Regions from separate parts of the Bradyrhizobium sp. CCBAU 11357 genome, predicted to be linked through region 2. Evidence: predicted binding sites of a transcription regulator. Region 2 holds the regulator's gene; the other holds the start of a gene.

Region 1 (5,231 bases), on a different contig from region 2:
CGCGATGAAGTTCGTGGCTTCGCAGGGCGGCCCGAAGGTTCCGGGCGACGCCTCCGTCACCTCGACCGTCGGCATCGGCCCGCGCTCGGAAGGCGGCTTCGGCCTCGACATCGATCTTGCCGTCTCGCTGCCGGGCCTTGCCCGCGCGGAGGCCGAGGCGCTGGTCGCCAAGGCCCACCAGGTGTGCCCGTACTCCAATGCCACGCGCGGCAATGTCGACGTTCGCCTGACGGTCGTCTGATCGGCAGCTTGGATTGGCTGGCCCGGGATCCCCCTCGGGCCGGCCGCTTCCGACCGAATTTGCCACGCCGCGGCATGGCTGGCGGCCACGCATGCGGCCCTACGCGAGGGCCCATTGCTGGCGCAAACAAACCTCGCTAGTCCTGTGCTCGAACGTCGACACAGGAGAAGCGAAGGCATGAGTTCTGTAGCCGCAACGGGTGCCATGAGCGGACTGCGCGTCATCGATCTCACGCGTGTGCTCGGCGGTCCCTACTGCACCCAGATCCTCGCCGACCACGGCGCCGACGTGATCAAGGTCGAGCCGCCCGCGGGCGACGAGGTGCGCGAATGGGGCCCTCCGTTCCACGAGGAGGATGCGGCCTATTTCGTCGGCATCAACCGCAACAAGCGCTCGATCGGCCTCGACCTCGCCTCCGAAGGCGGGCGTGTCGTGCTGCTGAAGATGCTGGAAACGGCCGACGTCCTGATCGAGAATTTCAAGCCGGGCACGCTGGAGAAATGGGGCATCGGCAACGACGTCCTCGGCAAGAAACTTCCGCGCCTCGTGCATTGCCGGATCTGCGGCTTCGGCGCTGACGGCCCGCGCGGCGGCAACCCAGGCTATGACGCCATCATCCAGGCCATGACCGGCATGATCGCGGCGACCGGCTCGCCCGAGAGCGGGCCGATGCGGATCGGCGTGCCGCTGGTCGACATCACCACCGGACTTTATGCGGCGATCGGCATCCTGATGGCGCTGTCGGAGCGGCAACGTTCGGGCAAGGGCCAGTTCCTGGAGACCACGTTGTACGAGACCGGCCTTGCCATCATGCATCCGCACACCGCGAATTATTTCATGCATGGCAAGCCGCCGAGCCTCACCGGCAACGAGCATCCGAACCTCGTGCCTTACGCGATCTTCCCGACCAAGACCGACAACATCTTCATCGGCGTCGGCAATGACGGCACCTTCCGCAAGCTCGCCAAGGAGATCGGCAAGCCCGAGCTCGGCACTGATCCGCGCTTTGCCCGCAACAAGGACCGCATCGCCAATCGCGAGGCGCTGCGCGCCGAGCTGGCCGCCGTGTTCAGCCAGCACGAGGCCGAGCCGCTGTGTAATCGCCTGCTCGCGGCCGGCTTGCCCGCTGGCCCCGTGCAGAAGATCGACCAGGCGCTGACCAACCCGCACACGATCGCGCGTGGCGATATCATCGAGAAGGACTGGTACAAGGGCGTCGCCTCGCCGATCCGGCTCGACCGCAGCAAGCCCAGCCTGCGCCGCGTGCCGCCGAAATTCAGCCAGCACGCGGCCGAGGTGCTGGGCGAGTTCGGCTACTCCAAGGCCGAGATCGACGCGATGGTCGAAAAAGGCACGGTCTGCGGTCCCGAGCGGAAACGCTAGGGGCCTCACCTCTTCACATCATCCAATGCCGCACTGCGGCGCGCGCACGCATGTGCAGCGCGAATGGCGTTGGCTGACCGCTCCGTGTTCGCCTATTTGACGACTTCCCATTTGGCGGCGCTTGCTGCTTTCGTTTCTCCCGCTTACACAGTCATGTGAACGTCATATGGCGCTGCTAGCGCAAGCGCTTCTTAGTGACGGGCAAGGGAGGTTTTCTTGATGGCTCTTCGACATTTTGGCGCGGCTGCGGCTGTCGCGCTCACGGTTGGTCTCGGCGCCTCGCCGGCACTTGCCGTGACCGAAATCCAGTGGTGGCACGCGATGACCGGCGCCAACAACGACGTCATCGTCAAGCTCGCCAACGACTTCAACGCCACGCAGAGCGACTACAAGGTGATCCCGACCTACAAGGGCAACTACGCCGATACGATGAACGCCGGCATCGCCGCGTTCCGCGCCGGCAACGCGCCGCACATCATGCAGGTGTTCGAGGTCGGCACCGCCACCATGATGGCCGCGACCGGCGCCGTGAAGCCGGTCTACAAGCTGATGGCCGAGACCGGCGAGAAGTTCGATCCGAAGGCCTATCTGCCCGCGATCACCGGCTACTACTCGACCTCGAAGGGCGAGATGCTGTCCTTCCCCTTCAACTCGTCTTCGACCGTGATGTGGGTCAACCTCGACGAGCTGAAGAAGGCCAATGTCGAGATCCCGAAGACCTGGCCTGACGTGTTCGACGCCGCCAAGAAGCTGAAGGCGGCCGGCCATGCCACCTGCGGCTTCTCCAACTCCTGGGTCACCTGGGTCAATCTCGAGCAGCTGTCCGCCTGGCACAACGTGCCGCTGTCGACCAAGGCCAACGGCCTCGACGGCTTCGACACCGTGCTCTCCTTCAACGGGCCGCTCCAGGTCAAGCATCTCGAGAACCTGGTCGAGCTTCAGAAGGACAAGACCTACGACTATGCTGGTCGCACCAATACCGGCGAAGGCCGCTTCACGTCGGGCGAATGCCCGCTCTACCTGACCTCGTCGGCGTTCTTCGGCAACGTCAAGGCGCAGGCCAAGTTCGCCTTCACCGCGGTGCCGATGCCCTATTATCCGGACGCCAAGGGCGCGCCGCAGAACTCGATCATCGGCGGCGCCTCGCTCTGGGTGATGGGCGGCAAGCCGGCGGACGACTACAAGGGCGTCGCGAAGTTCCTGACCTTCCTCTCGGACACCGATCGCCAGGTCTACATCCACAAGGCCTCCGGCTATCTGCCGATCACCAAGGCGGCCTATGAGAAGGCCAAGGCCGAGGGCTTCTACAAGGACCAGCCCTATCTCGAGACGCCGCTGCTCGAGCTGACCAACAAGGAGCCGACCGAGAATTCGCGCGGCCTGCGCCTCGGCAACATGGTGCAGCTCCGTGACGTCTGGGCGGAGGAGATCGAGCAGGCGCTGGCGGGGAAGAAGACCGCCAAGCAGGCGCTGGACGCCGCCGTCGAGCGCGGCAACACCATGCTGCGCCAGTTCGAAAAGACCGCCGTGAAGTAAGGCGACCAGCGGCAGGCCGTCACCGGCCTGCCGCTTCTCTGGGGCATCATGCAAAAGCAAGCCATTTTCCAGTCGAAGCTGTTGCCCTATGCGCTGGTTGCGCCGCAGCTCGCGATCGTCCTGATTTTCTTCTACTGGCCGGCCTTGCAGGCTGTGATCCAGTCCTTCCTGCTCCAGGACGCCTTCGGCCTGTCGACCAGCTTCGTCTGGTTCGACAATTATCTCGAGCTGTTCAGGGAGCGCGCCTATTTCGAGGCGATCCTGCGCACCTTCTTCTTCTCGTTCGCGATCGCGGTGTCGTCGCTGTCGTTCGCGCTGCTGCTCGCCGTGATGGCGGACAAGCCGCTGCGCGGTGTGATGCTCTACCGCACGCTGCTGATCTGGCCCTATGCGGTGGCGCCGCCCGTCGTCGGCGTGCTCTGGATCTTCATGCTGCATCCCTCGCTCGGCGTGCTCTCGCGGTACCTGCGGACGCTGGGCATCGACTGGAATCCGCTGCTCGACGGCGACCAGGCCGCATCGCTGATCATCCTAGCCGCCGCCTGGAAGCAGATCTCCTACAACTTCCTGTTCTTCCTCGCCGGCCTGCAGAGCATCCCTAGAAGCGTGCTCGAGGCCGCCGCGATCGACGGCGCGCGCCCGATGCGCCGGTTCTGGACCGTGACCTTCCCGCTGCTGTCACCGACCATCTTCTTCCTCCTGGTCGTCAACATCGTCTACGCCTTCTTCGACACGTTCGGCATCATCGACACCATGACGCGCGGCGGTCCGGGCAAGTCGACGGAGACGCTGGTCTACAAGGTCTATACCGACGGCCTGCTCGGCGGAAACCTCGGCAGCTCCGCGGCGCAATCCGTGATCCTGATGATCATGGTGATCGTGCTGACGGGCATCCAGTTCCGCTTCGTCGAACGCAAGGTGACCTACTGATGGTCGAGGAAGAAGGCTTCCGGCGCTACATTGCCCATATCATCCTCTGGATCGGGATCGCGATCGTCGCCTTCCCGGTCTATCTCGCCTTCATGGCGTCGACCCAGGACAACGCGGTGATCGCCAACGGGCAGATGTCGCTGCTGCCCGGCGGTCATTTCTTCGAGACCTACTACAAGACCATCTTCGTCGGCACGAGCGGCTCGACGCGCGAGCCGGTCGGCAACATGATGCTGAACTCGCTGGTGATGGCGCTCTTGATCGCGGTCGGCAAGATCGCGATCTCGATCATCTCGGCCTATGCGATCGTGTACTTCCGCTTCCCGTTCCGGATGCCGATCTTCTGGCTCATCTTCATCACGTTGATGCTGCCGGTCGAGGTCCGCATCTATCCGACCTACAAGATCGTCGCCGACCTGCACATGCTCGACAGCTATGCCGGCCTGTCGCTGCCGCTGATCGCATCGGCCACCGCGACGCTGCTGTTCCGCCAGTTCTTCATGACCGTGCCGGACGAGCTGTTGGAAGCCTCGCGCATCGACGGCGCCGGCCCCTTCCGCTTCTTCTGGGATACGCTCTTGCCGCTGTCGCGCACCAACATGGCGGCGCTGTTCGTGATCCTGTTCATCCTCGGCTGGAATCAATATCTCTGGCCGCTCTTGATCACCACGCGCGACGACATGCAGACCATCCAGATCGGCATCCGCAAGATGATCACCACCACCGACGCGCTGACCGAATGGCCGATCGTGATGGCAACCGCCGTGCTGGCCATGCTGCCGCCGGTGTTCGTCGTCGTCGCCATGCAGAAATTGTTCGTGCGCGGCCTGGTCGAGACGGAGAAGTAGAGACTTATGGCCAACGTCACCCTGCGCAGCGTCCGCAAGACCTATCCCGGCGGCTTCGAGGCCATCAAGGGCGTCGACGTCGATGTCGGCGACGGCCAATTCTGCGTGCTGGTCGGACCAAGCGGCTGCGGCAAGTCCACGCTGCTGCGCATGGTCGCGGGGCTGGAGACGGTCACCGGCGGCGAGATCGACATCGGCGGCCGCATCGTCAACCAGATCGAACCCGCCGACCGCGACATCGCGATGGTGTTCCAGAACTATGCGCTCTATCCGCATATGAGCGTCTACAACAA
Region 2 (5,231 bases):
ATCAAGGGCGGCAGGAAGCGCACGACATTGTCGCCGGCCCCGACGGTGAGCAGCTTTTCGGCGCGCAGCGCCGCGACGAGATCGCCCGAGGGCACCACGGCCTTGATGCCGATCAGGAGGCCCTCGCCCCGCACCTCGCTGACGACATCGGGGTGACGATCGATCACGGAGGCGAGCTTCTGCTTGAGCAGCAGCGACATCTTCTGCACGTGGTCGAAGAAGCCGGGCTTGAGCATCACGTCGAGCACGGCGTTGGCAGCCGAGATCGCGAGCGGATTGCCGCCGAAGGTGGAGCCGTGCGAGCCGGGCCCCATGCCGGCGGCCGCATCGGCGGTCGCCAGCACCGCGCCGATCGGGAAGCCGCCGCCGAGCGCCTTGGCGAGCGACATCACGTCCGGTGTGACGCCGGTGCGCTTGTAGGCAAAGAGCTCGCCGGTGCGGCCCATGCCGGTCTGCACCTCGTCGAAGGCGAGCAACAGTCCGCGCTCGTTGCAGAGCTCGCGCAGCGCCTTCAGGAAGGCCGGAGGTGCGGCACGAACGCCACCCTCTCCCTGGATCGGCTCGATGAGAATGCCGGCGGTGTGCGGGCCGATCGCCTTCTTCACGGCGTCGAGGTCGCCGTGCGGCACCTGATCGAAGCCGTCCATCGGCGGACCGAAGCCCTCGAGATATTTCGCGGACCCGGTGGCGGCGAGCGTCGCCAGCGTGCGGCCGTGGAAGGCGCCTTCGAAGGTGATGATGCGATAACGCTCCGGATGGCCCTTGGAAAAGTGATGGTGGCGGACGAGCTTGACCACACCTTCCAGCGCCTCGGCGCCGGAATTGCAGAAGAACACGAAGTCCGCGAAGCTCTCATTGCAGAGGCGGCTTGCGAGCTTCTCGCCATCGGGGCTCTGGAACAGGTTCGACATGTGCCAGAGCTTCGTCGCCTGCTCCTGCAACGCCTTGACCAGCGCGGGATGAACGTGGCCGAGCGCATTCACCGCCACGCCCGAGGTGAAATCGAGATAGCGATCGCCATTGGTCGCGATCAGCCAGCAGCCTTCGCCGCGCTCGAAACCGAGGTCGGCCCTGGCGAAAACGGGGAGCAAATGCGGCGCGGCGCTGTTAGTCATGACGTCACTTGAATGTTGCGGACGGTGTGAGGCACGCATTGCGCAACGCACCATTGACCGGCCCCGGAAAACGAAACGTGCCGCCTTTTAAGGGCGGCACGTGGCACTATCTTATGCTTGGCAAGACGGGTGTCAATGCCGCCCGGAAAGCCTCGCGAAACGCTGATTCCGTAGTCTTGCGGTGCCGATTTTGCGGGTTTTTCACCACGGAACATGTGGAAGCGAGTCGGCGGACTCTTGCGCGGGAGTCACGCCATATTGTAGCGTTTGGATTGTCAGATACGACATCTCGTGCAGTAGTTCTGATCCCAAAAGTCCTCATGTACCGGCGTAAACGTTCGGGCGTCTTGAGCGCGCCCGGCGAGCCTTAAGGGATTCTGGCGGCACGGGTTTTCAAGGCTTTAGGCATTCGCGGCGAAGCCCCCAGGATGGCAGGCGCGCAGCGAGGGAAAGGGTGCAATGACGGTTTTGACCTGGTCCGATGATCGCGTCGAGCAGCTGAAGAAGCTCTGGGAGGCCGGACTTTCGGCCAGCCAGATCGCGGCGGAGCTCGGCAATGTGACCCGCAATGCCGTGATCGGCAAGGTGCACCGGCTCGGCCTGTCCGGCCGCGCCAAGAGCCCTTCATCGGCAGCGCCGCGGCCGCGCAAGGCACGGCCTGCGCAGCACATGATGCGGGTGACGCGACCCGTTGCGCGCGGCAACACCGCGCTGGCGCAGGCCTTCGAGGTCGAGGTGGAAGCCGAGCCGGTGACCTACGACAACGTGGTGCCGATGAGCCAGCGGCTGTCGCTGCTGGAATTGAACGAGGCGACCTGCCACTGGCCGGTCGGCGATCCCTCGAGCCCGGATTTCTTCTTCTGCGGCGGCAAGGCGCTCTCGGGCCTGCCCTATTGCGCCCAGCATTCGCGCGTGGCCTATCAGCCCGCAGCGGACCGCCGTCGGGCACCGGCGAAGCCGAGCACGCGCTGAGCTTGCGATTTCATTGATTGCCAGGACGGCAGCCGTCACGCGATGACGGCTCCAATTATTCGGTGTCATCCCCGCCTAGTGCGCGATTGCGCACGGGGGGCGGGGACCATAACCACAGGGCGCGGTGATTGCGCGAGATGGTTATTGCGAGTCCCCGCCAAACCACGTCCTGTGGTTATGGATCCCGGGCTCGCGCTGCGCGCGCCCCGGGATGACGGTTGAGGGTGTAGCCGCAGCTCACCACACCGACAGCTCGCAAATCTTACGTCTGCTCGGCCTTCGCGAAGCGATCATCCAGCGCGTAGCCGGCGCCGCGGACGGTGCGGATCGGGTCCTGCTCGCGGCCGAGATTGAGCAGCTTGCGCAGGCGGCCGATATGGACGTCGACGGTGCGCTCATCGATATAGATGTCGCGGCCCCAGACGCTATCGAGCAGCTGCTCGCGCGAGAACACGCGGCCGGGATGCTCCAGGAAGAACTCCAGCAGACGATATTCGGTCGGGCCGAGATCGATCGGCCGACCCGAGCGCGCCACGCGGCGCTTGTCGCGATCGAGCTCGATGTCGCCATAGGCGAGCACGGTGGCGAGCCGCTCGGGGCTGGCGCGCCTGAGCAAGCCCTTCACGCGCGCAAGCAGCTCCGGCACCGAGAATGGCTTGACGATGTAATCGTCGGCGCCGGTTGCGAGGCCCCGTACCCGCTCGCTCTCCTCGCCGCGCGCGGTGAGCATGATGATCGGCAGCTGCTTGGTCTCGGGACGGGTCCGAAGCCGCCGGCACAGCTCGATGCCCGACAGGCCCGGCAGCATCCAGTCGAGCACGATCAGATCGGGAATGTGCTCCTTGAGGCGGGTGTCGGCGTCGTCGCCGCGCATCACCGTCTCGACGTCATAGCCGTCGCCTTCGAGGTTGTAGCGGAGAAGCTCGGTGAGAGCTTCCTCGTCCTCTACCACCATAATGCGTGCGCCCATGTTGTCGTCGCTCCTTAGGTATTCGGCACCGTCGTGGCGAAGGTCGTCATGTCGCCCTTCGGCCGCTTGTCGGTGATCGCCTGGCCCTCGATCATGTAGAACACGGTCTCGGCGATGTTGGTGGCGTGGTCGCCGATCCGCTCGATGTTCTTGGCACAGAACATCAGGTGGATGCAGAACGAGATGTTGCGCGGATCCTCCATCATATAGGTGAGGAGCTCGCGGAACAGCGAGGTGCAGATGGCGTCGACTTCCTCGTCGCCCTTCCACACCGCCATCGCCGCCGGCAGGTCGTGCGCGGCATAGGCGTCGAGCACGCTCTTGACCTGCTGCTGCACGAGGTCGGTCATGTGCTCCAGGCCGCGGAACAGCTTGAGCGGATGGAAATCCGTCTCCAGCGCCGCGACGCGCTTGCCCATGTTCTTGGCGAGATCTCCGATGCGCTCGAGATCGGTCGCAACGCGCATGGCGCCGACGATCTCGCGCAGGTCGACGGCCATCGGCTGGCGACGGGCGATGGTGAGCACGGCGCGCTCCTCGATGCGCTTCTGCAGCGCGTCGAGATCGGCGTCGGTGGTGACGACGCGCTGGCCGAGTGCCACGTCGCGGCGGATCAGCGCGTCGACGGAATCGACGATCATGCGCTCGGCGATGCCGCCCATCTCGGCGACCAAGCGGGTGAGCTCCTGAAGGTCGCTGTCGAAGGCCTTTACGGTGTGTTCAGAACCCATGTTCCGTCTCCTCAGCCGAACCGGCCGGTGATGTAATCCTGCGTGCGCCGATCGCTCGGCGACGTGAAGATCTTGCTGGTGTCGTCGAACTCGATCAGCTCGCCGAGATACATGAAGGCGGTCTTGTCGGAGACGCGCGCCGCCTGCTGCATGTTGTGGGTGACGATCGCGATCGTGTAGTTCTCGGACAATTCCTGGATCAGCTCCTCGACCTTGGCGGTCGAGATCGGGTCGAGCGCCGAGCAGGGCTCGTCGAACAGGATCACCTCGGGCCGCACCGCGACGGTGCGGGCGATGCAGAGGCGCTGCTGCTGGCCGCCGGAGAGCGACAGGCCGGAGGCATTGAGCTTGTCCTTGACCTCGTTCCACAGCGCGCCGCCGCGCAGCGCCTTCTCGACGCGGCCGTCCATCTCGGACTTCGAGATCTTCTCGTACAGACGAATGCCGAAGGCGATGTTCTCGTAGATCGTCATCGGGAACGGCGTCGGCTTCTGGAACACCATGCCGACCCGGGCGCGCAGCAGATTGAGGTCGAGCTTGGGGTCGAGGATGTTGGTGTGGTCGAGCAGCAGCTGACCGGTGGCGCGCTGGCCCGGATAGAGATCGTACATCCGGTTGAAGATGCGCAGCAGGGTCGACTTGCCACAGCCCGACGGGCCGATGAACGCCGTGACGCGATTGGTGCCGAGCGCCAGATTGATGTTCTTCAGCGCGTGGTGCTCACCGTAGTAGAAATTCAGGTTGCGCGCGGTGACCTTGGCGGGCGCCTCGGGCAGCGGCTGCGAGCCGGGATGAACGGTCGGCGCGCTGACGGAAACAGACATTTCACTCATTTTGCAGTCCTCTCAGCGCCGATGATGCGCGCGCCAATGTTCAGGGCAAGCACGGTCAGGGTGATGAGCAGCGCACCGCTCCAGGCGAGCTGCTTCCAATATTCGTAGGGGCTCTGCACGAAGTTGTTGATGGTGACGGGTAGGTTCGCCATCGTCTTGTTCAGGCCGAGGCTGAAGAACTGGTTCGACAGCGCCGTGAACAACAGCGGTGCGGTCTCGCCCGCGACGCGGGCGGTGGCGAGCAGCACGCCGGTGATCAGGCCGGAGCGCGCGGCGCGGTAGGCGATGCGCTTGATCACCAGCGAGCGCGGCAGGCCGAGCGCAGAGGCGGCTTCACGCAGCGGGTTCGGCACCAGCAGCAGCATGTCTTCGGTGGTTCGCACCACGACCGGGATCACGATCACGGCGAGCGCCAGCGCACCGGCGATGGCCGAGAAGCCGCGCATCGGCACCACCACGGCGCCATAGATGAACAGGCCGATGATGATCGAGGGCGCCGACAAGAGGATGTCGTTGATGAACCGGATCACCGAGGTCAGCTTGTCGTTGCGGCCGTACTCGGCGAGATAGGTGCCGGCGAACAGGCCGAGCGGCGCACCTATGCCGACAC

The links. Region 2 encodes PhoB, which activates phosphate uptake and scavenging genes when phosphate is short. Its sites were predicted from a motif close to TGTCATNNANCTGTCAT; they were not measured.
Region 1: a site for PhoB is predicted at 1,774-1,790, ahead of ugpB (sn-glycerol-3-phosphate ABC transporter substrate-binding protein UgpB). Genes of this name have one in related genera too.

Annotation. Positions count from the first base shown of each region.
Region 1 is NZ_LBJW01000112.1:234,825-240,055, reverse strand. Features, by position in the region: gene XI05_RS35095 (organic hydroperoxide resistance protein) at 1-241, shown strand, start outside; gene XI05_RS35090 (CaiB/BaiF CoA transferase family protein) at 419-1,624, shown strand; gene ugpB (sn-glycerol-3-phosphate ABC transporter substrate-binding protein UgpB) at 1,844-3,160, shown strand; gene ugpA (sn-glycerol-3-phosphate ABC transporter permease UgpA) at 3,209-4,090, shown strand; gene ugpE (sn-glycerol-3-phosphate ABC transporter permease UgpE) at 4,090-4,938, shown strand; gene XI05_RS35070 (sn-glycerol-3-phosphate import ATP-binding protein UgpC) at 4,945-5,231, shown strand, end outside.
Region 2 is NZ_LBJW01000095.1:85,388-90,618, reverse strand. Features, by position in the region: gene XI05_RS14580 (aspartate aminotransferase family protein) at 1-1,115, opposite strand, end outside; gene XI05_RS14575 (GcrA family cell cycle regulator) at 1,575-2,087, shown strand; gene phoB (phosphate regulon transcriptional regulator PhoB) at 2,350-3,057, opposite strand; gene phoU (phosphate signaling complex protein PhoU) at 3,072-3,788, opposite strand; gene pstB (phosphate ABC transporter ATP-binding protein PstB) at 3,800-4,621, opposite strand; gene pstA (phosphate ABC transporter permease PstA) at 4,618-5,231, opposite strand, start outside.